DNA from 2 places in the Gorillibacterium sp. sgz306347 genome. Region 1 is predicted to be linked to the other one. Evidence: riboswitches for the same ligand, from Rfam matches in the RefSeq annotation. Region 1 holds a riboswitch; the other holds the start of a gene.
What was found. A riboswitch is a leader RNA that binds a small molecule or an ion and turns the genes downstream of it on or off. The one in region 1 is predicted to bind thiamine pyrophosphate.
Positions count from the first base shown of each region.

Region 2: linked by a shared signal. The riboswitch ahead of AC6I6H_RS20390 (thiamine phosphate synthase) and the one ahead of thiC (phosphomethylpyrimidine synthase ThiC) in region 1 are both predicted to bind thiamine pyrophosphate.

Region 1 is NZ_JCAPET010000004.1:87,559-101,820, reverse strand. It holds gene AC6I6H_RS04120 (ATP-binding cassette domain-containing protein) at 1-656, shown strand, start outside; gene AC6I6H_RS04115 (AraC family transcriptional regulator) at 756-1,676, opposite strand; gene AC6I6H_RS04110 (hypothetical protein) at 1,931-2,104, shown strand; gene AC6I6H_RS04105 (glycoside hydrolase family 36 protein) at 2,101-3,903, shown strand; TPP riboswitch at 3,919-4,031, shown strand; gene thiC (phosphomethylpyrimidine synthase ThiC) at 4,141-5,904, shown strand; gene AC6I6H_RS04095 (hypothetical protein) at 6,025-6,414, shown strand; gene AC6I6H_RS04090 (hypothetical protein) at 7,522-8,043, opposite strand; gene AC6I6H_RS04085 (ring-cleaving dioxygenase) at 8,454-9,443, opposite strand; gene AC6I6H_RS04080 (MarR family winged helix-turn-helix transcriptional regulator) at 9,464-9,910, opposite strand; gene AC6I6H_RS04075 (aminotransferase class I/II-fold pyridoxal phosphate-dependent enzyme) at 10,157-11,341, shown strand; gene AC6I6H_RS04070 (ribonuclease H-like YkuK family protein) at 11,755-12,330, shown strand; gene AC6I6H_RS04065 (PstS family phosphate ABC transporter substrate-binding protein) at 12,461-13,960, shown strand; gene AC6I6H_RS04060 (mismatch-specific DNA-glycosylase) at 13,896-14,262, shown strand, end outside.
Region 2 is NZ_JCAPET010000058.1:5,487-19,748, reverse strand. It holds gene AC6I6H_RS20410 (GNAT family N-acetyltransferase) at 1-394, opposite strand, end outside; gene AC6I6H_RS20405 (TspO/MBR family protein) at 567-1,349, shown strand; gene AC6I6H_RS20400 (alpha/beta fold hydrolase) at 1,612-2,511, opposite strand; gene AC6I6H_RS20395 (hypothetical protein) at 2,552-2,719, opposite strand; TPP riboswitch at 2,907-3,007, shown strand; gene AC6I6H_RS20390 (thiamine phosphate synthase) at 3,133-3,825, shown strand; gene thiS (sulfur carrier protein ThiS) at 3,822-4,025, shown strand; gene AC6I6H_RS20380 (ABC transporter ATP-binding protein) at 4,076-4,858, shown strand; gene AC6I6H_RS20375 (ABC transporter permease) at 4,845-5,906, shown strand; gene AC6I6H_RS20370 (ABC transporter substrate-binding protein) at 5,961-6,992, shown strand; gene AC6I6H_RS20365 (thiazole synthase) at 7,012-7,779, shown strand; gene thiH (2-iminoacetate synthase ThiH) at 7,814-8,938, shown strand; gene AC6I6H_RS20355 (hypothetical protein) at 9,031-9,204, opposite strand; gene AC6I6H_RS20350 (SDR family oxidoreductase) at 9,510-10,427, shown strand; gene AC6I6H_RS20345 (zinc-dependent alcohol dehydrogenase) at 10,665-11,657, shown strand; gene AC6I6H_RS20340 (sugar phosphate isomerase/epimerase family protein) at 11,703-12,536, shown strand; gene AC6I6H_RS20335 (MerR family transcriptional regulator) at 13,360-14,130, shown strand.

The DNA.
Region 1 (14,262 bases):
CCGTTTTGCAGGAGTTGACATTTCATGTCGAAAAAGGGAAAATGTACGGCATAGTCGGGGCGAATGGATCGGGAAAAAGCACCTTGTACCAGGTTTTGACGGGCATGTTTATGACGCAGTATGGCGGAGAAGTGTTTTTCCAAGAACGGAACATCAAAACTCTGGACATGAAACAAACGCGGTCGCGATTGATCGGAGTGGCCGAGCAGGAACCGGCCTTACTGCAGGATACAATCCGGTTTAATTTATATTTGGAAGAAGATATGGATTCTGATTCAGAAAAACTTGACGAATTTCTCGATTTGCTAAACCTCAAAGGGTTGATCGAAGGACTTCCGGAAGGGCTGCAAACGCCGGTCCAAGAAGGCAGTTCCAACTTATCTGGGGGAGAAAAGCAAAAGCTGGCGATTATGCGCGTATTGTTGAAAAATCCGGAAGTTATGATTTTTGACGAGCCTACATCTGCACTGGATGCCCGGAGCACAGATCGATTTCTTGACTATTTGCGGACAATAAAAGAGGACAAGATCATCATCCTGATTACCCATGATAAAAATGCGCATGTCATTTGTGATGAAGTATACGAAGCGAGGCAAGGGATGCTTATCCCAGTCTCTTTAGCTGCAGGTCAAATAGAACCTGCCGCCATATTATGAAGCTGAATTCTTAAAAAAGTACATTAATGGTTCCAAACGCCGGCTTTTCACAACAAAGCGGGTGTTTTTTTGTATGCTTTACTGTTTTTCAGCTGCGTTCTATTTCGGCAAACCAGACCCACGTAGCCGGAAATCGGACGGCGCCGAGCCCATTCGTTTGGCAAACACCTTGGCAAAGTAGGAAGGGTCTTCGAAGCCGGTGGAGGCGGCGATGGTCTGCACGGGCTGATCAGTATGGACGAGCAGGCGCACGGCCTGCTCCATCCGGTAGTGGAGCAGGAACTCGTACGGCGATACGCCGGTATGCCGCCGGAAGCGTTTGGTAAAGTAAGCGCGCTCCAGACCGACATGGCGGGCCAGCATCGGGATGGTCAGCTTCCGTTGGTAATTGGCGCGGATGTACTCCAGCGCCTGCCGCACGGCCCAATCCTCGCCGGTTGCGCGGTGGTCCGGGGCAGCAGGACTGCTGCCCGTCGCCCTGGCCGCAGAGACGGCAGGCCCGCCGCGCCAGGCGTAGCGTTCGCCCGGCAAGGCGGCTTCCTCCAGGTAGCCGGCCAACAGGCGAAGCAGCAGCCCGGCGCCGTCCAGCTCGGAGGCGGCGGTGTTCGCCTCCGTGCTTTTTACGAGGCGGGCAAACAACCGCCGCCGCGTTTCGTTTGGTCCGGTGCCGGACCGGATCGGACTTTCGCGCGTAATGGAGGCGAGCCGCAGCGCGTTCGCGGCCCAGCCGCCTTCAAACCCCGCCCAGTAATACGCCCACGGGTCTTCTGCATCGGCTTCATAATAAACCGGCGTATGGGGAAACAGACAGAAGCTGTCCCCCGCCCCGAGCGTAAAACGGCCGCCGGGAACGATCAGCGTGCCCTTGCCCCGCACAATGAAGTGAAGCACAAAGTGGTCCCGCATCGCCGTCCCATACGAATGATAGGGGGCGCATTGCTGGCGGCCGCAGTAAAAAAGCCGGATGCCCTTGTCCAGCCGGTTGCTCAGAAAATGCTCGACAAACAGTCCCTCTTCCATAGAAGCGCGCCTCCCGTTTTGAACACAATTTTACACGTCGATTCCCGCTCTTTCCCTTATGATAAGCAAATCGTAACACAAACCTCCCAAAAGTAAACACAATTCTCCCTGTCGTCTGTTTGGTCCAGCCCTTAGAGTAAAAGCAGACAGCGGAACCTCCGGGACGGAGCGGGCGGCAGCGGCTAAAGGCCGGCTGCGTCCGGAGGAATCATACCGGGGCAAACCCCGGGCAGACCAAAAAGGAGCAGAGAACGATGGCAGGTCCACAAAAGAGCGGTTTGATCGGTCCAAGCGAAAGCCGGACGGGCACGGAGACGGAAGGCGGCTTCATGCAGGCGCAGGGCAGCGGCATTTTGCTGAAGGAAGGCAAGGATTCTTGGGGGGCGGCGGAAAAAGCGGCCGCGTTCAAAGGAGGCGGACGGGCATGATTACCGTGCAAGCGGGTGTTCATCGCGTGGAGGCGGAAAGCGGGCCTTCAGAATTCCAACTGTCGCTAGCATCGGAGGAGACGGCCGGCGGAATCTGGATCGTTCGGGTGCGAATGGCTGCCGAATCGGATGCTCCGGCGGCCCCGCCGGTCGTCCGGCTCCGCTGGAGCCATCCGATTGTGGACGTCCAGGGGCTGTGGCACCCGACGGCGGAGCGCAGCCGGGCCCTGATCCCCGACTGGTGGGGCGGCTTCACCTCCAAATCCACCTCATCGGCGCCGGTTGCCTGCCTCTTCAGCCAGTCGGGGCGAAACCGGCTGACGTTCGCTTTTTCGGACGTGCTGAATCCGGTGCGCCTCCATGCGGGCGTGAACGAAGAATCGGCTTCGTTTCATTGCTCGGTGACCCTGTTTGACGAGCCGGCTTCGCCGCTTTCCCGTTACGAAGCGGAGCTGCGGCTGGATACGCGCGGAATCCCTTACTATGACGCCCTGCGCGAAACAGGCGAGTGGTGGGAGGGGCTGCCCGGCTGCCGTCCGGCCCCCGTGCCCGAGACCGCCCGGGAGCCGATGTATTCGACCTGGTACAGCTTTCATCAGCGGCTGACGCCGGAAGGAATCGAGGAGCAGTGCGAGCGCGCAGCCGCTATCGGCTGCAAAGCGGTCATCGTGGACGACGGCTGGCAGACCTCGGACAATGCGCGGGGCTATGCGTTTTGCGGAGACTGGCGGCCGAGCCCGGACAAGCTTCCCGATATGAAAGCGCACGTGGCCCGGGTTCAGGCGATGGGACTCCGGTATTTGCTCTGGTACTCCGTTCCCTTTATCGGCCGGCACAGCGAAGCGTGGGACCGGTTGAAGGACAAACTGCTGTATTATAACGAAGAACACGGCGCCGGCATTGTGGATCCGCGATACCCCGAAGTGCGGGACTATTTGATCGGCCTTTACGAAACCGCGCTGGAGGATTGGAACCTGGACGGCTTCAAGCTGGATTTTGTCGACAGCTTTTATTTGCCGGAAACGGAAAGCGGCTGCCAAAGCGGCGGGGACCGCGACATTGTGTCCGTGCCGGCCGCCGTGGACCGGCTTTTGAGCGACGTGATCGAACGGCTGCGAAGCCGCAAGCCGGACATTCTCATCGAGTTTCGGCAAAATTACGTCGGGCCGTTGATGCGCAAATACGGCAACATGTTCCGGGCCGGCGACTGTCCGAACGACGCCGTGCAAAACCGGATGAGAACCGTCGATATCCGGCTGCTAGCGGGGCGTACGGCGGTGCATGCGGATATGATCATGTGGCATCCCGGCGAGCCGGCCGAAAACGCGGCTTTGCAGCTGATCAACGTGCTTTTTTCTGTCCCGCAAATTTCGGTGCTGCTGGACCGGATTCCGCCGGACCACCTGGAAATGACGGCGTTTTGGCTCGCTTTCTGGCGGGACCGCCGGGAGGTTCTGCTGGACGGCCGGCTGGAGCCCCTTCACCCCGAGCTGCTGTATCCGCTTGTGCTGGCGAAAACGTCCGGGGAGTGGGTGGTCGCCGCTTATCTGGACATGGCGGTTCCCCTAACCGGCGATCTGCCCGCTAAAGTAACCGTGGTAAACGGAACCCTGCAAAACCGCCTGCTCCTGGACTTTGGAGTCCGGCCGGGACGAAAGACGCTTCGGGTATACGATTGCCGGGGTCACGTGGTGCGGGAGGAAGAGATTGTGCTGGAAGAGGGCGTTTACGCGCTGCAGCTCCCGGCGGCCGGATTGGCGGAACTATATGATTTACAAAATAATGGAAATCGCCTATAGTAAAAAAAGAATTTCATAAATCGCTAGGGGTGTCCAAGCAGATTGGGCTGAGAGAGAAACGGCGCGTTTCTTAACCCTTCGGACCTGATCTGGTTCATACCAGCGTGGGGAAGCTCAGTGGGCGCGTGCGCAGCCGGGAACAGGAAGCGCAGCCCGTTAAGGCATGCCGCGGCCGGATCTTGTCCCGAAGATCCGGCTTTTTTGCGTTTGGCGCCCCGGCCAAAGGAGCGAAAACCCATGTTCATCCCCACCCCCTCCGCCAGTCCGGCGGGCGCAAAGTCTTACATGACAGAGAATGCAGGCCGCAAAATCTATGTGACCGGCCCGAGGCCGGATATCCGGGTGCCGATGCGCGAAATCCGGCTGTGCTCCGGAAAAAGCGGATCGCCCGACGCATCCCCGGCTGCGATCCGGCTGTATGACTCGGGCGGGCCTTACACCGATCCGTCCCGCCGTCCCGATTTTCGCTCCGGATTGGAACCGATCCGGCAACCATGGATAGAAGAAAGGGAGGATACGGAGCAAAGCGCATGGGTTGACGGCTTGGACATCCCTGGAACGGGAGGCCCATTCCGGCAATCGGCCGACTCCGGAGACCGGGTATTGGCTGCATCGGCTCCGGCCGGGATAGAGCCGAAGACTGTGGAGGAAGGGCAAACAGGATCGAATTTCACGCGCGATGTGATACCCCGGCGGGCGAAAGAGGGCTGCTGCGTAACCCAGCTGCATTACGCCCGCAAGGGGAAGATTACCCCGGAAATGATGTTTGCCGCCATCCGCGAGCAGGTGGAGCCGGAGTTCGTCCGGACGGAGGTGGCGGCCGGCCGGGCCGTAATTCCGGCCAACATCAATCACCCGGAATGCGAGCCGATGGTCATCGGCCAGGCCTTTCATGTGAAAATCAATGCAAATCTCGGCAACTCGGCGATGGCTTCCTCCATGGAGGAGGAGGTGGACAAAATGGCGTGGGCCGTCCGCTGGGGAGCGGATACGGTGATGGATCTTTCAACGGGCGGAGACATTCACGCCACCCGGGAATGGATTTTGCGCAACGCGCCCGTTCCGGTCGGAACAGTCCCTCTCTATCAGGCGCTGGAAAAAGTGAAGGGGGATGCCGGAGCGCTGACGTGGGACATTTACCGCGATACGCTGATCGAACAGGCGGAGCAGGGCGTCGATTATTTCACCATCCATGCGGGCGTTCTGCGGGACCACATTCCGCTGGCCGCAAAGCGTGTGACCGGCATCGTTTCGCGCGGCGGGGCGATCATGGCCGGCTGGTGCCAGGCGCACGGCGAGGAGAATTTTCTGTACATGCATTTTGATGAGATTTGCACCATTCTGGCGCGTTATGACGCCGCCGTCTCGCTTGGCGACGGCCTGCGCCCCGGCTCCGTGGCGGATGCCAACGATGCTGCGCAGTTCGCCGAGCTGGAGACGCTGGGCGAGCTGACGGCCATGGCCCATTCGCATGACGTTCAGGTGATTGTCGAAGGACCGGGGCATGTCCCGCTGCACCTCCTCGCCGAAAACGTGGAGAAGCAGCAAAAGCTGTGCCACGAAGCGCCATTCTACACGCTGGGACCGCTCGTTACGGATATCGCGCCCGGCTACGATCACATCACCTCGGCGATCGGGGCGGCGGTCATCGGCTGGCTGGGCACCGCCATGCTCTGTTACGTCACCCCGAAAGAGCATCTGGGGCTCCCCGGCAAGGAGGATGTGCGTGCGGGCGTGATCGCCTACAAGATTGCGGCTCACGCCGCGGATCTGGCAAAAGGCCATCCGGGTGCCCGCGAGCGGGACGACGCCTTGTCCCGGGCCCGGTTCGACTTCCGCTGGCAGGACCAGTTCGCCTTGTCGCTCGACCCGGAACGCGCGATGGAATACCGCGGGGCGCCGGCGGGAGACGGGGACCCGGAAGCTTACTGCTCCATGTGCGGGCCGGAGTTTTGCAGCATGCGCCGTTCGCGCGGGCTTTTGGAGGAAAGCGGCTTATGATATGATGGACGTGAAATCGCCGAAACGGCTGAAGCTGGAGATGGACGAAGTTCATGATGAACATAATTTGTAAAGGCATAAACCGCAGAGTGCAAGGTTCTCGCGGAAGGAGGGCGGCCCATGCGTTTGCCGGCTAAAAGAAGCCCCCGCTGGCTGGTCTGGTTTGTCGGGATCGGGCTGCTGCTTACCGGGCTTATCTGGATCAACCGTTACGTGCTTCTGGACGAACCGTTCGAGTGGGTGTTCGCGCTCCGGTTTGCGCTTCTGGCATTTGTCGTTTCCTCGGTGGCTCACGTTTCCGCCTGGGCGGGAGCCAAATGGATTTGGGCCGGCACCCTGCTCGGGACGTTGGGCGGGGTGGCGATGCTGTACATCTACGCGGAAGGCAACCGCGGCGGCTGGGAGGACCTGGCCAGCCTGCTCGGCTTCTTTCAAGGCGTTCTGTTCGGAATCGCCGCGGGAGCTTTCGTGCAGATTGCCGTTTACCTGGTAAACCGGATCAAGAGCTAGTCATCGGGTGATGACTAACGCCCCATCCATGAAGGCTGGTTGTTTTCTCTTGGACGATCCGGTTTGCTTCCGCGGGCAGTGACTCGTGCTCCGTCCAAGAAGAATGGCAGCTCTCTCTGGGACAATCCGGTTGGCTTCGCTGCTAGATTCTTTTGCAGCGGCTTTTTTGGCTTAGAAGGAGATCGTCTAGGAGCGAGCGGCTGGGTGAGGCGAGCGGTCGGGTCGAGCAAGCGAGCGGCTGGGTGAGGCGAGCGGTTGGGCGGAGCAAGCGAGCGGCTGAGCAGGGCGAGCGGTCGGGCCGAGCAAGCGAGCGGCTGAGCAGGGCGAGCGGTCGGGTCGAGCAAGCGAGCGGCTGGGTGAGGCGAGCGGTCGGGCGGAGCAAGCGAGCGGCTGAGCAGGGCGAGCGGTCGGGTCGAGCAAGCGAGCGGCTGAGCAGGGCGAGCGGTCGGGTCGAGCAAGCGAGCGGCTGGGTGAGGCGAGCGGTCGGGCGGAGCAAGCGAGCGGCTGGGTGAGGCGAGCGGTTGGGCGGAGCAAGCGAGCGGCTGAGCAGGGCGAGCGGTTGGGCCGAGCAAGCGAGCGGCTGAGCAGGGCGAGCGGTCGGGTCGAGCAAGCGAGCGGCTGGGTCGAGCAAGCGACCGATCACCAGGGAACGGCGATGCAAATAGGTGCAAAACGAAGCTTATTTCCGTGGTTTTTGGCCTCTATCGCGAAATAATTCCATAAACGCACTTATTTTCGGATAAAGAAGCGATATTCAGGGAAAACGAAAGAAATAATTGCTTTTATGCATCTATTTGGCGGAATACGGCCGTTATTAGGGAAAATAGTTGCTTTTCTGCACTTACTGTCCAGCCCTACGAGCGGGAGACCACTAACGCTGGGAATTCGGGTCCGTCGCCGGATTTAATGAAAGAAACGTCTGCATCAAAACGGCAAACGCCCGGGGGCCCCGCTTGTCTGGCCGACAAGCCGGGGTCTCCGGGTGTTTTGCTTGCCGTGCGGGTGCCAAGCAAAAGGGAAGCAGGCGGCGGATTGAAATCCGGCCAAGAACCCCGCCGCCCGGCTGCCCATCGTTTGCGAATAGAGAAGAGGGCTTTGGACTTGCGGCTATTTTTGGGGCGAGAACCCCTCTTCGCGCAGATACTCCTCCGCTTCGTCCAGCGTTTCAAACACCATCTCCAGAGAAAGCCCCGCGTAGATGTACCACAGGTCGTCTTCTTCCTTCAGCTCCAGACGGCTGCCTTCACCGGACACCCAGACGCCCAAGGACGAGCCTTTCGTGACCGATTCTTTCGTCCCCAGATGACCGCCCACTCCTGAGCCTCCGTCCGGGCCGGGACGTTCCGGTCCGCCCTCGGACAACGAGCGGATGGACGCTTCCACGAGCTCCCGCAGCGCATCCTCCGAATAATCGCGGATGTTCACGAAGCCCTTTTCATCCGTCGGATACCCCTCAAGCAAGCCGGCGTAAACAAAGCCGTTGCCATTCGGATGCAGCCGGTAAACGACCGTTTTCTTTTCATGCACGCTTTCCTCGTAATGGTAATTCACGCGGCCAAGCGATACGTTTTTTCGCTCCAGCTGCGGGAAAGAATCAAAAATGCGCACTTTTTCATCAAAGGACAGCATGTCGGCCTCCGTTATTCCTGCATGGTTCGGCTTTCGCCCGCTCGCCCGAACCGGGCGGAGCGGGACTCGCCGTGCCCGGATTGTACCACACTTGGCAGATATCAGCCAACCCGGTGCCTCCCGGTGCCCCCTTCCCAGATCCGGCCTCGACCTGAAGCCGGTTCCCCCGGCGCTGCTATTTCGAGACCGGTCCCTCCATCGCCGCCCTGAAGCCGGTCTATTCCGCCGGGCGCTGCCGTTCCTTGTGGCTCGCGAAAAGTCGGTCCCTCTCCGTCGTTAAGGACAGGCGTTTTCGCGTCCAAACGGCCGGGAGAGTCGGTCCCTCCATCGCCGCCCGAAGCCGGTCTATTCCGCCGGGCGCTGCCGTTCCTTGTGGCTCGCGAAAAGTCGGTCCCTCCCCGGCGTTACGGTCAAGCGTTTTCGCGTCCAAACGGCCGGGAGGTATCGAGCGGACGCAGCCCGGCTTCAATTGCGGCCCGCCGCGGCTCGAGATAGGGCGGAAGCGCCAGCGTTTCGCCCAGGTGTTCAAGCGGTTCGTCCGTGTCGAAGCCCGGCCCGTCGGTCGCGAGCTCAAACAGGATGCCGTTCGGCTCGCGGAAATAAAGCGACCGGAAGTAGTGCCGCTCGACGAAGCCGGAGTTCGCCAGCCCGTGCCGGTTCAGTACATCTTCCCACTGCAGCAGCTCCTCCTTGTCCTCGACGCGGAAAGCGACGTGATGGACCCCGCCTCTGCCGAGACGGGCGGGCGGCAGATCGTCGCGCGGCTCCACCTGCACCTCCGCGCCCGAGCCGCCTTCCCCGGTCTGCAGCACGAGGATCTCCGGCTGTCCCGGGACAAGGGCCGGATAACGTCCGGTTTCCCGGAAGCCGAGCAGCTTGAGCGCGGCGACTGTAAATTCGGGCTTGCGCACGGTCAGCTTGACCGGGCCGAGGCCTACAATGCCGTATGCCTGGGGAACGGCGCTTCTCTCCCATGGAGTGCCGCCGGGCACGCCGGTGTTGGTTTCGTCGGAAACGAGGGCCAGCCGCTGCTGCTCGGGATCGCGGAAGAAAAGCGTTTTGCGTCCTGCAAAGGACACGACGGGTTCCTGCTGTACGCCATACTCGCGAAACCGGGTTTCCCAATAGGCCAGGGCTTCGTCATTTGCAACCCGGAGCGACATGCCCGATATGCTGTCGGCGCCTTCCCGGTTTTGCCCGATATGCAAATAATCGAAGAACGTCAGCTCCGTTCCCGGATTGCCCCGTTCGTCTCCGTAAAACAAATGGTACGCGCTGGTGTCGTCCTGATTGACCGTCTTTTTGACGAGCCGCATGCCGAGCACCTTGGTGTAAAATTCATAATTTCTTTCGACCGAGCCGGTCATGGCGGACAGATGATGGGTACCTTTTACGTTCATTAGAGGGAACGCTCCTTTCGTCAGCGCAGTTTTTTGAGCAGCTCCAGCAGCTGCCGCTGTTCATCTTCGTTAAGCGCGCCAAATTGCGCCGCCTGAAATTGCTCCTGAACCGGAACAACCTCCTGATAAAGCCGGTTTCCCGCCTCCGTAAGGGAGACGTATTTGGTTTTCCACTCCTGCTCGCGCCGGATCCAGCCCGATTCCTCGGCTTTTGCGAGCAGCTGCGTAATGTTTCCTTTGGTAACGACCAGCTTGTCCGCCAGCTCCTGCTGCGTGATCCGGCCGGCTCCGCCCACTTGGGCGAGCACGTCAAACTGGGCGGCTGTCAGCTTCCACCGGCTCAAGTGCTGGTTGGTCTCGCGAATGCTCCGGTTGTAAAACCGGGCGAGCCGGAACCAGAGCAAAAGCCCCCGCCGCTCCTCCTGCCGGGACCGCTTGCCTTCGCTGTCCTCCGTGCTTTTCGTCATCGGAAAACCTCCCTTTTTACTCCCGCTGATCTTCAACACTTGTTACATTTTGAGTTTAGTTATTAACTTATACTAAGTTTAAAAATAAACCGACAAAAAGTCAACCTGCCGGAAGAACGCGATTGTCCGATTGCCGAAACCTCCGGAAGCGAATATGATAAGGGAAACAAAACGAGCGAACCCAACGGGCAATACCGCGAACATACGGCCCGATCAAGCCGCGAACAGGAAAGAAGGGACAAGAGCATGGAGGTTTCGGCATCGAAGAAGCTGCAAATTTTGACCACCGGGATCTTTACGGAGCTGGCGGACCGCAAGCAGGCGGCCATTGCCAAAGGCTTGGCCGTCATCGACCTGAGCGTGGGCAGCCCCGACCTTCCGCCTCCGGCAAGCGTGGTGGAGGAGCTGGCCGGACAGGTGCGGGACACCGGCCAATACGGCTACTCGCTGCGCGGAACAGCGGCCTTTAACCGGGCGGCGGCCGGCTTTTACCGGCGCCGGTACGGCGTGCCGCTTGAGCCCGACCGCGAGGTGCTTCAGCTCATGGGCTCGCAGGACGGGCTGGCTCATCTGGCGATGGCGGTCGCCGATCCCGGCGATTACGTGCTGACGCCGGACCCCGGCTACCCCATCTATGAAGCGGGCGTCCGGCTGGCCGGAGCCGTTCCCTACCCGATGCCGTTGACGGCGGAAAACCGCTACCTGCCTGATTTGAACGCGGTTCCCCCGGAGGTGCTTCGCCGCGCAAAGCTGATGATTTTGAGCTATCCGGGCAATCCGGTAGCGGCGCTGGCCGACCGCGCGTTCTTCGAGCGGGTTGTCGCCTTTGCCAAGCGGCACGGCATTCTGGTTTTGCACGACTTCGCCTATTCCGAGCTGATTTTTGACGGCCATCCTTCGATCAGCTTCCTGTCGGTTCCCGGAGCGAAGGAGGTCGGGATCGAGTTCAATTCCCTTTCCAAAACCTTTAACATGGCGGGCTGCCGGGTCGGCTACGCTGTCGGCCATCCGCAGGCGCTCGCGCTTTTGGCCGCCCTTCAGTCGCACACGAACTACGGCGTATTTCATCCGCTGCAAAAAGCCGCCGAAGCCGCCTTCGGGCTGGACGATGCGCATTTCGCTTCGCTGGTGCGGACCTATGAAGCCAGGCGGGACGCCCTGATCGGCGGGCTTGCCCGGGCGGGCTGGGAAGTTCCGCCCACCCCGGCGACCATGTTCGTTTGGGCCCTCATTCCCGCAGGCTGGACGTCCCGCGGGTTTGCCTTTAAGCTGCTGGACGAGACGGGCGTGGCGGTGACGCCGGGCGACGCCTTTGGCTCGCGGGGCGAAGGCTATGTCCGCATCGCGCTCGTTCAGCCGCCAGAACGGCTGGAGGAAGCGGCACGCCGGATCGGCGTCTTTCTTCAGGCAGGGGCGGACTTTCGCGGCTAGGGCAGGCGCCTCTTTACAATACGTAAAGTTGACACTCCAAAAAGAGCCGTGGTACGATGTGCACAACTTATTCGCGGAGGAGGCGGGGAGAATGAAACGCAAGGACGAACGGAAGCCTGCCGTTTCTTTCCCGCTGCCCTTTTTTTCCCGCCGCCTGTTTTTTCGCAGCCATCCCTGCCCGGCAGGAGCTTTTCCGGCCGGCCATGCACCGGTCAAGGGACAGGTTTTCAAGAACACGGCTGCGAACCCGCAGCCGTGTTCTTTTCTTTAAGCGGCGGACGAGGAAAAACCGCCCGGTTTGGGAACCCTAAACCGGCGGAACTCCCGGATAGGCGACGCCTGGCCGGCCCGGGCGGCTCAACGGCATGATATTCTGGCGAAAGGATGAAATGTACATTGTACAGGTGACGAATATGAGTTTACAAAAGCAAACCCCGATCGAAAATGCCTTAATTTTTCAGAATATTTCGGAAAATAGACTGTCGATCGAAGACGTATATGAACGCGTGCTGCGTTTTATCGCTCAGGACCCGAAGCATACCTTCCACTTTGTGATCGGAACCGACTGCCAGGTGCACAATGGGTATACGAAATTCATCACGGGGATTATCATCCGGCGGCTCGGCAAGGGCGCCTGGGCCTGCTACCGGCAGGTGATTTTGCCTCGGGAGCTGATCTCCGTAAAGGAAAAGCTGGCGACGGAAACCTCCCTGTCCCAGGAAGTGGCCGCTTATTTTGCGGGCGAAGCCATCGACCGGATGGAAGAATTGCTGCTTCCCTACGTCTATCAAGGCGCTGCTTTGGAAACTTATATCGACATCGATGCCGGTACACAGCCGATCGTCAACAAAACCTCCCTTTATGTGCAGGAGATGGTGGATAGAGTGGAAGCGATGGGCATTTACCGCGCCCGCGTCAAACCCGATTCTTACGCCGCTTCGTCGTACGCCAACCGGTATACCAAACGCCCGGCCCGAATCGTGTTGTAGCAAGTCCCCGGGTTATTTCGAATAAGCCGCGAAAGAGGAATTCGCGGTTTTTTTCGTTTCCTGAAAAAGGAAATCGCCCCCGAACCGCAGAATGGGTAAATCATAAAAGAGAAGCAAACAGGGGGCCGAAATGGACGAGCGGAAAACGAAGAGGACGGACGGAACGGAGTATGGGCAGGGAGAGGAGAGCCCCGCCGCTCCGCGCCGGGGCTGCGGGGCGTTTCTTCGCGGCGTGTTTGTTTTTGCGGCGGCCTACGCGCTCCTGCTGTTTCCGGTGGCGGTGCTGGGACAGTCGGCTTTCATTCCCCTGCTGCGGGAGGAGTGGCTCACCGACGCGGGAGCCGCCGTTTTGCTGGCGGTTTACCTGGTCTTGATTGTCATGATGTTTGCCGTTTTGGGTGCGTTGATGGCGGGGGAACGGCAGCTTTCGGGCCGGTTTCTGCTGGCAGCGACTTTGCCTACGGCGGCCGGGCTTCTGCTGCTATGGGTTCTGTCCGTATCCGGCGGCGGCAGCGAGCTAAAGGCCGTCGCCGGGCCCTTATACAAGCTCCTGGTCTTTTGGGCTGACCCCGTGCTTGATCTGCTCGCTTTTTATCCGCGGCGGCTGAGCGCCGCTCTCCCGCTGCTTGCGCTTCTGCCGAGCGCCGGGGCGGCAGCCGGGATCGCCTGGCTGCGCAGATGGCGGCCCCGCCTGGGACGCAGGGGGCGAAACGCGCTGCTGCTCGGGGCTATCCTGCTGTTCGCCGCCGCGTTCCTGGCCGGGCAGCATACGGCGGCAAAGCCGCTTATGGCGTCCGGGGAATACCCCCGGGTGGACGGAGCCACAGCGGCCATTCCGTTTGCGGAGCGGCTTTACGCGGAGCTGACCGGGGCGAACCGCCTTCGGGCGCGGGATGAGGTTCATTTTCATACCACCCACAATGCGTACGTCAGCCTGATCGAGCGGAAAACGGACCTGATTTTCGTCGCCGGGCCGTCGGACGAGGAGCGGGCGCTTGCGGAACGAAACGGCGTCGGGCTGACGCTCACGCCGATCGGCCGGGACGCGTTTGTCTTCCTGGTCAACGGCCGCAATCCGGTGGACAACCTGACCGACGGGCAAATCCGCGGGATTTATACCGGGCGAATCGCCAACTGGCGCGAGATCGGAGGAGCCGATGCGGAAATCGTCGCTTATCAGCGCGACGCCAATTCCGGCAGCCAGACGTTTATGGAACAAAACGTGATGGCTTCCGAAAGCATGGCGCATCCGCCGACCGAGCGCGAAATCGACGCCATGGGCGGCCTTATCGACGCCGTCGCCGACTACGAAAATGCCGCGAATGCGATCGGCTATTCGTTTTACTATTACGCCGGCCAGATGCACCGCAGCGGGAACGTAAAGGTTTTGGCGGTAAACGGAGTGGAGGCAAACCGGACGAATATCGCTTCGGGCCGGTACCCGTTTACGGCGGTTCTTTATGCCGTAACCCGCTCGGACGAGCCGGCGGACAGCCCGGCCAGCCGGGTGGTCCGGTGGATTGTTGAAAGTCCGGAAGGGGCGAAGCTGGTCGAAGCGGGCGGTTATGTGCCGCCGGACAACGGAAGGAAAGGGGAGGATTCCGGTGAACGAAGTGCCGGACCATCTTGACCGCGGGCTGCATGTTGTGTTCGTCGGGTTTAACCCGAGCCTGAAATCGGGCGAGCTCGGCCATCACTATGCCAACCCGCGCAACAATTTTTGGCGCATTCTGCACCGGGCGGGCCTTACGCCCCGGCTTTACGACGCCTCCGAGGACGGCGAGCTGCTGCGTCTCGGCTACGGGTTTACGAACATCGTGGCCCGGCCCACCCGGGGCGTGGAGGACATCGCCCGCGAGGAATACGCGGAGGGGCGCGAAATTCTTCGCCGCAAGCTGGAGCGCTACCGGCCCCGCGTCGTCTGCTTTGTCG
Region 2 (14,262 bases), on a different contig from region 1:
CGCAAAAGGCATCCAGCCACTCTTCCGTAAGCCCGCCCGAGAAATGGATGCCGTCATGCGCGGGCTCGGGCAGCTCCCCGAGCCGCAGCCTCTGGATGCTTACCGGCTCGACCACCGCATAACCCCGCTCCGCCAGCAGGGCATCAAGCCCCTCCGGCTCCGCCGCTTCCGTCATCTGAAAGACGGCCGCCTGCCCCTTTGCCGCGTAAAAGGCTTCGGCATAGGCCGCCTTTTCCTCCAGCGGAAGGCGGGACGGATAATGGGGCAGCACGCTGTTGGCCCGTTTCGTATAGCCGTCCGCCAGCCGCAGCACCCAACCGTCGTAATGCACCGTGTGCAGGGAAGGCCAAGCGTTGGCCGCCCATTCCTGATAATCGCGGATCGTCTTGTTCATGCTTCGTTCCCCTCCGTCTCTCCTTGTGCCGCCGGCGGCGCCTCAAGTTCCAGCGGCGCCCCCGTCCGCGATAAAATTAACCATCCGGTAAATTTTTTGGGCTTCGGCGTTCTTTTTCCTCCGGGAGAGGGTAAAAATAAGAACAAGCTCATACCCGGAGGTGTCCAACCACATGAACCGACCGCTTTTCCGCTGGCTGAATCCCGTGCTTTACGTTGCCGTTTTAATCGTCAATTACTTGTCCAACGCCCTTCCCTTTTACGGGCGCACGACCGGTGAAATTTCAGACAAGTTCCATACGCACATCACGCCGGCCGGATACGTGTTCGGCATCTGGGCGCTGATTTATGTTCTCCTGGGCGTTTTTATGGTGTATCAGGCATTGCCCGCGTCGCAAAACAAGGAGATCGTCCGGAAAACCGACGGCTGGTTCGCGTTGACCTGCGTGTTCAACATCATCTGGCTGTTCCTGTGGCATGCCGAGGATTTGGTCTGGTCGACCATCGTCATCGCGCTGCTTTTGATCAGCCTGATGGCGATTTATGTAAACGTGCGCTCGCTCTCCCGCTCTTCAACCGTGGGAGAACGCTGGTTTGTCCGCCTGCCGTTCAGCATCTATCTGGGCTGGATCAGCGTCGCCACGATCGTCAACATCACGATCCTTCTCATGGAAAGCGATTGGAACGGCTTCGGCCTGTCCTCCCAAACCTGGGCCGTGCTGCTTATGGCCGTCGCGCTCGGACTGGCGCTATGGATCGGCTGGCGGTACAAGGACATCCCGTTTATGCTTGTCTTTGTCTGGGCGTTTATCGGCATTGCCGTCGAGCAGCGGAATTACCCCTTCGTTATGTGGACGGCGCTCGTGTTCGCGGCGTTTCTGGTGTTCTTTATCGTCCTGCGATTGTTTAACCGGAACGGGGGACGCACTGGGGCAAAACCCGCCCGCGTGCGCTGACAAAAGCGGCCGGGCCGCCTCCCGTCCGGATACGCGCCGGAGGAAAGGCGGCCCACCGCGGCTTCAAGCGCAAGCGACCTCTCTCTTCACGCCCGCCGCCGCCCGATTTACCGCATCCGCGTTGCGCCGACCAGCACCGCCATGACGACCAGGGCGGGCAGCAGGTCGGCGGCGCGGACTTTTTGGATTTCCGGCAAGTTTAACCCCACCCGATGATCAGGATGCCACCGGAGCCCGAGGCCGGGCGTGAGCACCAGCGCGGTCATGCCGTCCTTCCGTTTTCATTATTCATCTGATCCAAAAAAGCCTTAACGGTTTCTCCCGCTTCTTTTGGCATTTGCATCCAAACATAAGCATGAATAGAGCCGGGTATATTTTTTATTTCGAATTTGGACACCATGGAGCTGAATGCCTTCAAACTATGCCTGATTCCTTCATTATTCCGTTCCTCTTCGCTAGGGAGGAACAAGATCGGGCACTGTACTCTTGAATAATAGTTTTCAAATGCAACCTCCCAATATTTCTGAATATATTCCGATCTCACATGATTCTGATAGTGGCTGACAATCGTTCCTTCCTCTGTCTCGACCATGGTGCTCTCGAGAAAGGATGCGACGTGCTTGTTCCAGACACCTTGCTTTACGAAACCCTCTTTTGCCTCGGCAAGATATTCCTCCCGCGAATCGGCTTTCGGAATTTTACGCTCCGATAGTTGAACGCGCATCATACCTTTTTCCCGCTCGATCTCTTCCTCGCTGCCATTAAATAACCCGAATTCTCCGAACTCATTGTATAATGCGCCCTCGCAAACCAATGATGCAACTTTCTCCGGGTGGGAGGCTGCCAGGCATAGCCCAACCTCCGCCCCCATTGAGCTGCCTACAACATGACAGACGTCGATCTTTAGTGCCAGAAGCAGAAGATACACATCGTTCGCCATATCTTCAATATGATAGCCCGTCTCCGGTTTATCCGACTTTCCATGTCCGCGCAGATCGGGCGCTACAATCCGGTACGACTTGGAGAAAAGAGGCAGTATCCCGTCCCACATGTTCAACGTACCGCCGCTGAAGTGAAGGAACAGGATGACAGGCTTAGACTCAGTTGAATATCTTACATTTAACTGAATAGAGTTTTCCAATGTTATCCGCTTCTCGATCATCCGTTAAGACTCCTTATTATGTAGTAATAACCGAACCTTCTCATCCAAAGAGTTGCCGCTGCTTACGATACGGCTCCCCGCTTTTGATCGCCAAGGACAAGCCGATGACGCACGTAAAAAGGCCGCCCGCGTGCAGCATGTTCTGGTGCATGCTTTCCTTCGTTTTGGGAATCACCCGCCCGATCAAGCCGGATGATTGCCGCCGCATTTACCGCCGTCCCCCATAACGCCATGTGCCGTTCCCGCCTTCCGCTGTGCAATTTTTCCCATCATTGTACTTGTTTTACGGACGGGCCGCCAGAACATTTTTGCAAAAAAACGGGTTGCCGCCGTTCATTTTTGTGTTAAGATGGGGAGGAATTCCAACCGGCGCGTTTAACCGCGCCGCTGCGCAGCATTCACACTGGGGGGGCCGCAAGGCTGAGATGGACGAACGTCCGGACCCTTTGAACCTGATCCGGGTCATACCGGCGGAGGGAAGTGGGAACGAATGACGGCGTCCGTCCGGGGCCTTTTTACCGGTTTTCCCGTGGCGATTCCGTTCGATTCTTTCGACCGCTCCTCTGCCGGAGCGGTCTTTTTGCGTTTGCCGAAGCCGTGCGAAAGGAGAAAGCGATAAAGATGGTTTATCCCGAGCTTCACTGGATTCTGAACGCCCCCTTTCCGCACCCGCAGCTGGCGGCGGACGCGCAGGTATTTGTCGATTTCATCCACCTGCGGGACAAAACCGCCTCCGCCCGCGAGCTTCTCGGCTATGCCGAACGGCTGCTTGCGGCCGGTCTGCCGCCGGAGAAGCTGGTCGTCAACGACCGGATTGACGCCGCCCTGCTGGCCGGAGCCGGAGGCGTGCAGCTGGCCTGGCACAGCCTGCCCCCCGCGGCGGTCAAGCCGCGATGGCCGTTCCTGCGGGTCGGCCGCTCCGTGCATTCGCCCGAGGAAGCCGAGGAAGCGGCGGCGGCGGGCGCGGACTACGCGCTGTACGGCCACGTGTTTCCGACCGCCTCCAAGCCCGGCCTCCCGGGGCGCGGGCTCGCCGGACTCGCGGAAACGGTCCGCCGCTGCCGCATCCCGGTCATCGCGCTCGGCGGCATCCGCCCGGAGCATGCGAAGGAAGTGCTGGCGGCGGGCGCAGCGGGCTTTGCCCTCCTGTCCGGGATCGGCGCGGCGGACGACCCCGTCCGCGCAGCGCGCCGCTACCGGGAGGCGGCGGACCGCGCCGCTCTCGCCGGAAGCGGAAGCCCGGCGGGCGATGCCGCCGGGCTTCCGCCGGAAAGCAAAAAGCCTTCCGGCGGCGGGGGAGGTGAGCGGAAATGAAAGTGAACGTGAACGGCCGGACCCTGGAGCTGGACGAGTCCTGCCGGACGCTGGCGGATTTGCTGGAGCAGCCCGAATGGAAGGGCCGGAAGCTCGTGGCGGAGCTGAACGGCGAAATCCGGCTGGCGGACAGCTACGCGTCCTCGCGGCTCGCCGAGGGCGACCGCATTGAGCTGGTGCATTTTGTCGGCGGCGGCTGAGCTGCGCTTTGGTTAAAGCGCAATCCGGCTCCCCCGGAAAGGAGAAACCCATGAACCAACACCCTGCCATGCTCGCGGTTCGCGGGCTGGAGTACCGCTATCCCGGCGAACCGGGTCCCCCGCTCTTCGCCGGCTTTGGCCTGACCGCCCGGGAAGGCGAGCTGGTCGCCCTGATCGGCCCGAGCGGCTGCGGCAAAAGCACACTGCTGAAGCTCGTCGCCGGGCTGCTGGAGCCGGATGCGGGCGAAATCCGGCTCTCGCGTTCCGCGCCGCTCGCCGCCGCGGAACGGATCGGCCGGTCCGCCTATATGCCGCAAAAGGATCTGCTGCTCCCCTGGCGCACCGTGCTGCAAAATGCGATGCTCGCGGGCGAGGCAGCCGGCCAAAGCGGTCCCGCGCTTGTGCGCGAAGCGGAGGAAGGCTTGCGCCGCTTCGGCCTGGCGCAGTGGCGGGACGCTTACCCCGCCACGCTGTCCGGCGGCATGCGGCAGCGGGTCGCTTTCCTGCGCACGGTGCTGGCCGGGAAGCCGCTCCTGCTGCTTGACGAGCCGTTCGGCGCGCTGGACGCGATGACCAGGCGGAGCATGCACGTCTGGCTGCTTTCCCTCTGGGAAAGCCTGGGCCGGACCGTGCTTCTGGTCACGCACGATCTGGAGGAAGCGCTGCTGCTCGCCGACCGGATCGTCTGTCTGCCGCGCCCCGGCACGGGAAGGCCGCCCGCGGAAGTGGCGGTGCCTTTGGCGCGGCCCCGCCGTCCGGAGCAAATTTACGAGCCGGCTTTTCTGGAGCTGCGCCGGAGACTGGAGGGTGAGCTTGCCGATGACGAAGCCTGACGAACCGGCGAACGCACGCTCCGCGCTCCCGCCGGACGCCGCACGGCCCGACGCGCAGCGCAGGCCGGACACCGCACAGCCGGACGCGCCGCACGCCCAAAGCCGCGACTCCGCACAGGGGCCGGTCTTCGCACGGCCCGGCGCGCAGCGCAGGCCGGACACTCCGCTGCCGAACGCCGCACGAAGGCCGGACGCCGCCAAAGCCCGGATCGGAAGCGGCGCAGCGCCGGGGGCTAGGCTCGGCTCCGGCGCACTGTGGCCCCTTTTGGCGGCCGCCGTCCTGCTGGCCGTCTGGGAAGCGGTCTGCCGCGCCGGCGCGGTTCCTGCTTACATCCTGCCCGCCCCGAGCGCCGTTGCCGCCGCGCTGTGGCGCTACCGGGAGCCGCTGTTCGCCGTCCACCTGCCCCGCACCCTGCTGGAGGCGGGAGCCGGCTTTCTGCTCTCGGCCGCCGCCGGAGCCTCGCTTGCGGCGCTCATGCATCTGCGGCCCCGCTTCGGCCGGGCAGTTTATCCGCTGCTGATCGCCAGCCAGACGATCCCGCTGATCGCCCTCTCTCCCTTGTTCATGCTGTGGTTCGGCTACGGCTTGTGGAGCAAGGTCGCCGTCACCTTCCTGCTGGCGTTCTTTCCGGTGACGGTGAGCACCTACGACGGCCTCGCGCAGGGGGAAAAGGAATACGGCGAGCTGCTTCGCTCAATGGGCGCGAGCCGCTGGTTCGTTTTTCGCCGGGCCCAGCTTCCGATGGCGCTCCCGCCTTTTTTCACCGGGGTCAAAATGGCGCTTGTCTTCAGCGTCGTGGGAGCGACCATCGGAGAATGGCTCGGCGCCGATTCCGGGCTCGGCTATTTCAGCCGCCGGATGGCCGGAACGATGAAGGCCGACGGCCTGTTCGCCGCCGTGCTGCTGCTTTCCCTGCTTGGCCTGGCTCTTTTTCTGCTCGCGTCACTGCTGGAGCGCCGGCTGCTGCCCTGGACGCAGGGCCGAACCGGCCCCTTGCGGCGCAGCCCGTCGCGGCGCAGCCGAAGCTGGCGCCCGTTCCGCTTTTAGGAAAGTCGCGCGCCGTTTCCCCACCATCCTTGATCCGAAAGAAGGGATTTTCCTTTGACCCGTACCAACCGACCGAACGCTTTCCGCCGCAGGCGCCGTCAAGCCGCCCTGCTGCTCGTTCCGGCTCTGCTGCTGGCGCTGTCCGCCTGCGGCTCCGGCAAAAATGCCGCAGACGGCGATACGCAGAAGCTCCGCCTGATGCTGGACTGGTACCCCAATGCCGTTCATACCTTTTTGTACGCCGCACTGGACCAAGGCTATTTCACCGACGAAGGGCTTGACGTGGAGATCGTCATGCCCGCCGAGACGAACGATCCGCTCAAAATGACCGCCGCCGGCAACGTGGACCTTTCGCTCACCTACGAGCCGCAGCTTTTGCTCGCCCGGGCGGAGGACATCGACGTGGTGGCGCTCGCTTCCGTCGTCCGCCACCCGCTCAACGTCCTGCTGACCAAGACGGACAGCGGCATCGAAACGCCGAAGGATCTGGCCGGCAAAACCGTCGGCTTCCCTTCCATTCCGCTCAACGAAGCGCTGGTGCGCACAGCCGTCGAAGCCGACGGAGGCGATCCCGGTGCCGTCAAGCTGACGGACATCGGCTGGGACCTCGTCCCCGCGCTCGGGGCGGACAAGGTGGACGCGATCAGCGGCGGCTTTTTGAACCACGAGAAGCTGATGCTGGCGAAGGAAGGCTACTCCGTCCGCGCCGTCGACTATACCGCATTCGGCGTGCCCGACTATTCCGAGCTGGTGCTGGCCGCAAGCGCCAAAACCGCGGAAACGCGCAAGGACGCCCTGCAAAAGTTCTGGCGCGCCGCAAGCAAAGGCTTCGCCTACACCAAAGAGCATCCCGAGGATGCGCTTCGGATTTTGCTTGACAAACAGGAAGAAAGCGCCCCGCTGGACGCCGATCTGGAAAAAGAAAGCCTGTCGCTGCTGCTGCCCCTGATGGAGGACGAAGGAGCCGCATTCGGCGCGCTGAAGCCCGCATCCTGGACAGCAACGGCGGATTGGCTGCGGAAGGAAGGCATGCTGGAGCGGGAACTCGATCCCGCCCAAGCCCTGGCTCCGATTGCCGGGGAGTAACCGAAAGGAGGCGAGGGCCGTGTACGACCCTTTTGTTATCGGAGGAAAAACGCTGGAGAGCCGGCTCTTCATCGGAACCGGAAAATACAGCCGCAACACCCTGATCCCGGAGGTGGTGGAGCGCTCGGGTGCGGAGGTGATCACCGTCGCGCTGCGGCGGGTCGATCCCGAGGCCGGGGAGGAAAACATCCTGACCCATATTCCCGGGCGGATGACGCTGCTGCCCAATACATCGGGCGCGCGGACGGCGGAGGAAGCCGTCCGCATCGCCCGGCTGGCCAAGGCGGCCGGCATGGGCAACTGGATCAAGATTGAAGTGATCCAGGATCAGAAGCACCTGCTGCCGGACAACCTGGAGACGCTTCGCGCGACGGATGTTTTGGCCCGGGAAGGCTTTGTGGTTTTGCCGTACATGAGCCCCGACCTGTCCGCCGCCCTGCGGATGCGGGACGCGGGCGCGGCGGCCGTCATGCCGCTTGGCTCGCCGATCGGCAGCAACCGGGGGATTCGCACCCGGGAGCTGGTGAGCATTCTGATCGACGAGCTGGATGTCCCCGTCATCGTGGACGCCGGGATCGGAAAGCCGTCCGAAGCGGCCGAAGCGATGGAAATGGGCGCGGCGGCGGTGCTGCTCAACACCGCGATCGCCACCGCCCGCGACCCGCTCGGCATGGCCGAAGCGTTCCGCGAGGCGGTGCGCGCCGGCCGGCTGGCCTATCTGTCCGGGCTCGGTCCCGTTTCCCGGCAGGCCGCCGCTTCCTCGCCGCTGACCGGCTTTCTCGATTAAGCTCCACCCTTCATCCTGAAAGGAGAGTCGCCTCATGAGTTTTTACGACACCTTGGAACGGCTGGAGCGGGAGTACCCCGAGTACCCGTTCCGGCTCCGGGAATTCAGCACGGACGATGTGCGCCGGGCAATTTCCCGCGCTCGCCCGGACGAGCGCGACCTGCTTGCCCTGCTTTCGCCCGCCGCCGAACCGATGCTGGAGGAGATGGCCGTCCGGGCGCAGGAGCTGACGCGGGCCCGGTTCGGGCATACGATGCAGCTGTTCACCCCGCTCTATGCCGCCGATTACTGCGTCAACCGCTGCACGTACTGCAGCTTCAGCGCCGAATTCCAGTACCCGCGCAGGAAGCTCGGCATGGAAGAGCTGGCGCGGGAGGCGGAGGCCGTGGCGGCGACCGGGCTGAAGCATGTGCTCCTTCTGACCGGCGATTCCCGGCGGGAGACGCCGGTTTCCTACCTCACCGACTGCATCCGGACCCTGCGCCGGTATTTCTCTTCCATCGGGCTGGAGGTGTATCCGCTGGAAACCGGCGAATACCGGGAAACGGTCCGGGCCGGAGCGGACAGCCTGACGCTTTATCAGGAGGTGTACCGCCGGGAAGCGTACCGGAATCTTCACCTCAAGGGACCGAAGCGGAATTTCCGCAGCCGGCTGGACGGTCCCGAACGGGGCTGCGAGGCGGGCTTCCGCGCCGTGCAAATCGGCGCGCTGCTCGGCCTTGACGACTGGCGGCGGGACGCCTTCTTTACCGCCATGCATGCGCGGTATCTGGAGGAGCGCTACCCCGACGTGGAAATCGGCCTGTCCGCGCCCCGCTTCCGCCCCTTTCTCGGCGGCCAGAGCCCGCTAAGCCCGGTGTCCGACAAAAACCTGGTGCAGGCGATCCTGGCCTACCGGCTGTTTCTGCCGGGCGCGGGCATTACGCTGTCCACCCGGGAACGGCCGGAGCTGCGCGACCGGCTGATTCACCTCGGCGTCACCCGAATGTCGGCCGGGGTGTCCACCGAAGTCGGCGGGCACACGGAAGGCGGCGGGACCCCCCAGTTCGAAATTTCGGACGAGCGCAGCGTCGCCGAAATCCGGCGGATGCTGCTCCAAAGCGGCCTTCAGCCGGTATTCAAGGATTGGGACATTCTCTCCGATCCGCTTTACGCCTGAATTTGTCCAATCCCGCCTCGCGCAAAAAACGGCACCCCGCCCCGGGTGCCGTTTTTTGTCCTGCGCCGTGCCCTTAGCGGGACCGGTCAAGGTTACGCCTTGCTGTCGTGCAGCTCATGCGCATTTTGGTGGAATTGTTTGATCACACGCTGCAAGGACTGTTTGTCCTGCCCGCTTAACCCTTTGCTGTTCTGCTGCAGGATCATTTCCTGCATTTTTCGTCTCAACATTTCCGAACGGCGTTCAAGCAGCTGGTGGTGCGTCAAAATACTCCACTCCCCTTTTGGTTTCTCGTCTCTTTTTACGCTAGTTCCCATTATAAAACGGATGAAAGAAGGATGAAAACGCAGCGATCCGCCGTATGCCCCCTTTTCCGCGCATTTTTGACGATTTACGGGAAACAGGCGGGGCGAAAGAAACGTTTTTCGGCGTTTTTCTTCGCTTTACTTCTTTAAAGCGTCTTCTCAGTCCATTCTCAATAGGCACTCTTCGCAAATTCGCCCATACAATGGAGCATCGCGCATTTCGTGCCGCACCCCTTCGGGAGTGCATAAAAGGAGGACGCTACAGCATGTCCAAAACGGATTTGCCTTACCCGGTTTACCCTTATTACAGCAAAGAAACGGTTTGCGAGGAAGCCCCGCTCCCTTTCCCTCCCCAGCACCAGCAGCGGCAGCCGGGAATGGAATACCTGATGAACCCGCGGCCGATTTTCGATAATCCCGGTTACACCGGAAGCGGCAAGCTGGCCGGAAAAACCGCGCTCGTCACCGGCGGCGACAGCGGCATCGGACGTGCGGCAGCCGTCGCTTTCGCCAAGGAAGGTGCCGGCGTCGCGATCGCTTATCTGGACGAAGCGCGGGACGCGGCGGAGACGAAAGCGTATATCGAAGGGCTCGGCGGGCGCTGCCTGCTTATTCAGACCGATTTAAGAAGCCGGGAAGCTTGCTTTGACGCGGTAAAACGGACCGTGAAAGCCTTTGGCCGCCTTGATGTGCTCGTTAACAACCACGCCGTGCAATTTGTCAGGCGCAGCATTCTCGACGTGACGGAGGAGCAGCTTTATCTGACGTTTCAAACCAATATTTTCTCCTACTTTTTTCTGACGCAGGCCGCGCTGCCCCACCTGAAACCGGGTTCGGCGATTATCAACACGGCGTCCGTCGTCGCCTATGCCGGCCAGCCCGAGCTGCTGGATTACTCCAGCACCAAAGGAGCGGTCGTCTCGTTTACGCGCTCGCTGGCGCTGCAGCTGGCCGAAAGCGGCGTCCGGGTGAACGCGGTCGCGCCGGGCCCGGTGTGGACGCCGCTGATTCCGGCCTCGTTCCCGGCACCCGAGGTGTCCCGCTTCGGCGCGGACACGCCGCTAAAACGGGCGGCTCAGCCTTTCGAGCTTGCGCCGGCCTATGTTTACCTCGCCTCCAATGACTCCCGCTACGTCACCGGGGAGGTCCTCCACGTCAACGGAGGCCAAATGGTCACGACGTAGGCCGCAACGCCGGGCGGGCCGCCGCCTTTTCCCTTCCCGCCCGGAAAGGCTTTGCTTTTTTCTCTGCCTGCCTCCGCTGCGTCTTTGCCCCGCCGTCTCTCTGCCTCTTCTGGCTCCTCTGCCTCTCTGCCCCGTCCTCCGTTCTCCCCGGCCGCCGGGGTTCGCATGCGCCTAAGCTCCGCTGGTATAATAGAGGGGAACCCATTGCAGCCTGGACAGACAGGAGGAGCTTATTTCATGAAACAGGTAAAAGCGTTCGGGCCGGGGCAGCTCAGCGTGGTGCAAACCGAAGCGCCCGAGCCCGGACCCGGCGAAGTCGTGGTGGAAATGAAGGCCTGCGGCATTTGCGGCTCGGATAAATGGTTCTGGCATGTGGAGGAGCCGTCCGATTATGTGGCCGGACACGAAGTAGCGGGACTCGTGACCGCCGTCGGCCCCGGCGTTCGGAGCCTGTGGCCCGGGGACCGCGTCGCGGTGAACAATGTGCGCGGCTGCGGGGAATGCGAAGCCTGCCGGAAGGGCGAATACGTCCGCTGCCGGACGCACACGCACATGGGCTTCGGCTTTTCAGAAAAGCTGGCGGTGCCCGAGCGGAACTGCCTGAAGCTGACCCCCTCCCTTACGTACGAGCAAGGAAGCCTGATCTTCGATAACTGGGGAACCCCCTACTCGGCCATCGGACGCACCGGGATGGGAGCCGGCGATACCGTGCTGGTAACCGGCTGCGGCCCGATCGGCCTGGCGGCCGTTGCCTTGTCCCGTCTGCGCGGGGCTCGGGTCGCTGCGATCGACCCGGTGCCGGAACGGCGCGAACGGGCGCTTGCGCTGGGTGCGGAAGCGGCGTTTGCTTCGTCCGGCCGGCTGACGGAGGAAATGGAGGCGTTTTTCGGCGAGGAAGGACCGGCTTATGTCCTGGAATGCTCGGGCAAACCGGCTTCGTACGAGCTGGCGTTCGAGACGCTGCGCGTCGGGGGCACGCTTGTCGCCATCGGCGAAGGAGCCAAAGTCACCCTGGAATCGAGCCGGATCATCCACAAGCACCTGACGATTGTCGGCTCGCTTTATTCCACGATGGAAGCCGGACAAGCCGTGCAGGAGCTGATCGCGGCGGGCAGCATCGATCCGCTCGCCTTTGTGACGCACCGCTTTGCGCTGGAGGATCTGCCTGATACGTTCGGCCAGGTCATCTCCGGGGACAACGGTTTGCTGAAAGCCGTTGTGGTCCGCTGACCTCGCCCGCCTTTTAAAAAAACCAGAACGATAGGAGGACACGTCATGCGATTGGGCGGGCCCGTATTTGTTGAGACATCCGATCCGGAGGTGTGGGCACAGGCCGTGCTGGACGAAGGCTACCGGGCCGCCGTCTGCCCGGTGGATCATGAGGCGGACAGCGGGACGGTGGAGCGCTTCCGCTTGGAGGCGCAGAAGCGCGGCATTTTGATCGCCGAGGTCGGTGCCTGGAGCAATCCGATTTCTCCCGACGAAAACACGCGTCGCGAGGCGCTGACCTTCTGCCAGAAGCGGCTCGACCTGGCCGAGCGCATCGGGGCGCGCTGCTGCGTGAACATATCGGGCTCTCGCGGAGAGCAGTGGGACGGCCCGCACGAAGCCAATTTCACGCCCGACACCTTTGCCCTCATCGTCGATACCGTTCGGGAGATCATCGATGCGGTGGACCCGAAGCAGGCCTTTTTTGCCTTGGAGACGATGCCGTGGGCTTATCCCGACAGCGCGGATTCGTATCTGGAGCTCATTCGCGCGATCAACCGTCCCGCCTTCGCCGTTCACTTCGATCCCGTCAACCTGATCGCCTCGCCGCGTCTGTATTTCGGCAACGGGGCGATGATCCGGGACTTTTTTGCCCGGCTGGGCCCCCATATCAAAAGCTGCCATGCCAAAGACATCCGGCTGGCGGACAAGCTGACGGTGCATCTGGACGAAGCCATTCCCGGAACGGGAGCGCTTGATTACCGCACGCTGCTGAGCGAGCTGGACAAGCTCGACCCGAACACGCCGCTGCTGCTGGAGCACCTTTCCACACCGGCGGAATACCGCCAGGCCGCGTCCTTTGTCCGGCTGACCGCCTCGGAGCTGAACATATCTTTGTAAAAAGCAGCGGCATCCGCCGGGCGGATGAGGAGTGGTTAATTCGCCGATGTCTTGGAATTCCTCCTCAAGGGTAACTCTAACGGTTGCCACAGAGCTTATTAGCCCAAAAATGAGGGGATGCAAATTGTAACGGTTGCCACAGAGCTTATTGAAGCTTTTTCGGGTCGATCCGGCCTGTTTTTCTCAAAATAAGCCCCGTGGCAACCGTTAGCGCAAAAAAAACGCGATTTTGGCTCGATTAAGCGCTGTGGCAACCGTTAGCGCAGGGCGGTGGACGAAACGAGACAGGGGCCAACCACATTCAAGAAAAAGTCTTGCTTGGACTCATGCGCGCCGCGGCGGCGCTTCACGGAAGCCCATACCGCAACTAAACCAGGCCCGCTGGTGCGGCATTCTTCTCCTTTTCGTGCGAGTCGGAACGATAGTTATCGTCGTCCCAGGCCGCAAGGGAGCAGCGGCTGACAAAACGGCAGCAAGCTCTCGGCGGACAGAGCAACGAAGGACGTTTGGGGCGGAGGAGCGCTAGCGCCCGCCTTTGTTTTCGGATTTCCTCTTCTCCAAACTCCAATCAAAGAAATCCAAAAACAACAGCGGCCAAAGACCCAAACGCTCCGCAGTTGCGCTCTTCCCGCCATGCTCCCAGCACCGCCGCTCCACAGTTGCGCTCTTCCCGCCTTAATCCCAGCACCGCCGCCCCGCAGTTGCGCTCCCCGCCCCACTCTCCACCCCGTTCCCCAGCGCCTGCGTAAAAAATTCCGCTCCCCGCCCCCTTGACCCTCACGCAGCGTGAGCCCTTATACTCCGGATTGTGGAGGTGACGACCATGCCTTACAAGGTCAAAGAGATTGCCGCGCTCAGCGGGGTCAGCGTGCGCACGCTGCACCATTACGACGAAATCGGCCTGCTCCCCCCGGCTTCGGTCAGCGCCGCGGGCTACCGCATGTACACGGACCGGGAGCTGGCCCGGCTGCAAACCATTTTGTTTTTCCGGGAGATCGGCTTTCCGCTTACGGAAATCAAAGATCTGCTGGACCGGCCCGATTTCGACCGGCGGGAAGCCCTGCTGGCGCAGCGCGAGCTTCTCTTCGCCAAGCGCAAACGGCTGGACGACATCCTTTTCACAGTCGATAAAACGCTGAGTGCGATTGAAGGAGGAAAGGCGATGAGCGAAAAGGAAATGTTCGAAAGCTTCGACACAACGCCGCTGGATGAACATAGACGCAAATATGCCGAAGAGGCGCGCCGGAAATACGGGGCGGAAACGGTGGAAGCGGTGGAGAAACGGGTGGAAGGCTACAGCAAAGAGGATTGGAAAAAGGCGCAGGGCGAGATGGACGGCATTTTTGCCGCTGTGGCCGGCTTGATGGACCGTGGTCCGCAGGACGCGGCGGTGCAGGAGCAGGTGGCGGCGCTGCGCAGCCACATCACGGAACATTACTACGACTGCACGCCGGAAATTTTCCGCGGGCTTGGGGAGATGTACGTCGCGGACGAACGTTTTACGGCCAACATCGACCGGTACGGCGCCGGACTGTCCGCTTTTCTGCGGGACGCGATGGCTTATTACTGCGACCGGCTGGAGGCCGGCAACTGACAGCCGCATCAAACGAGACGCTTCGGCTCGACGGCCGGCGTCTCTTTTTGCTTCGCTCCCCGTTCACTTTCCGTTCGCTTCCCCTTCACTCCCCGTTCGCTTCCCGTTCGTTTCCGTTCGCTTCCAACCGTC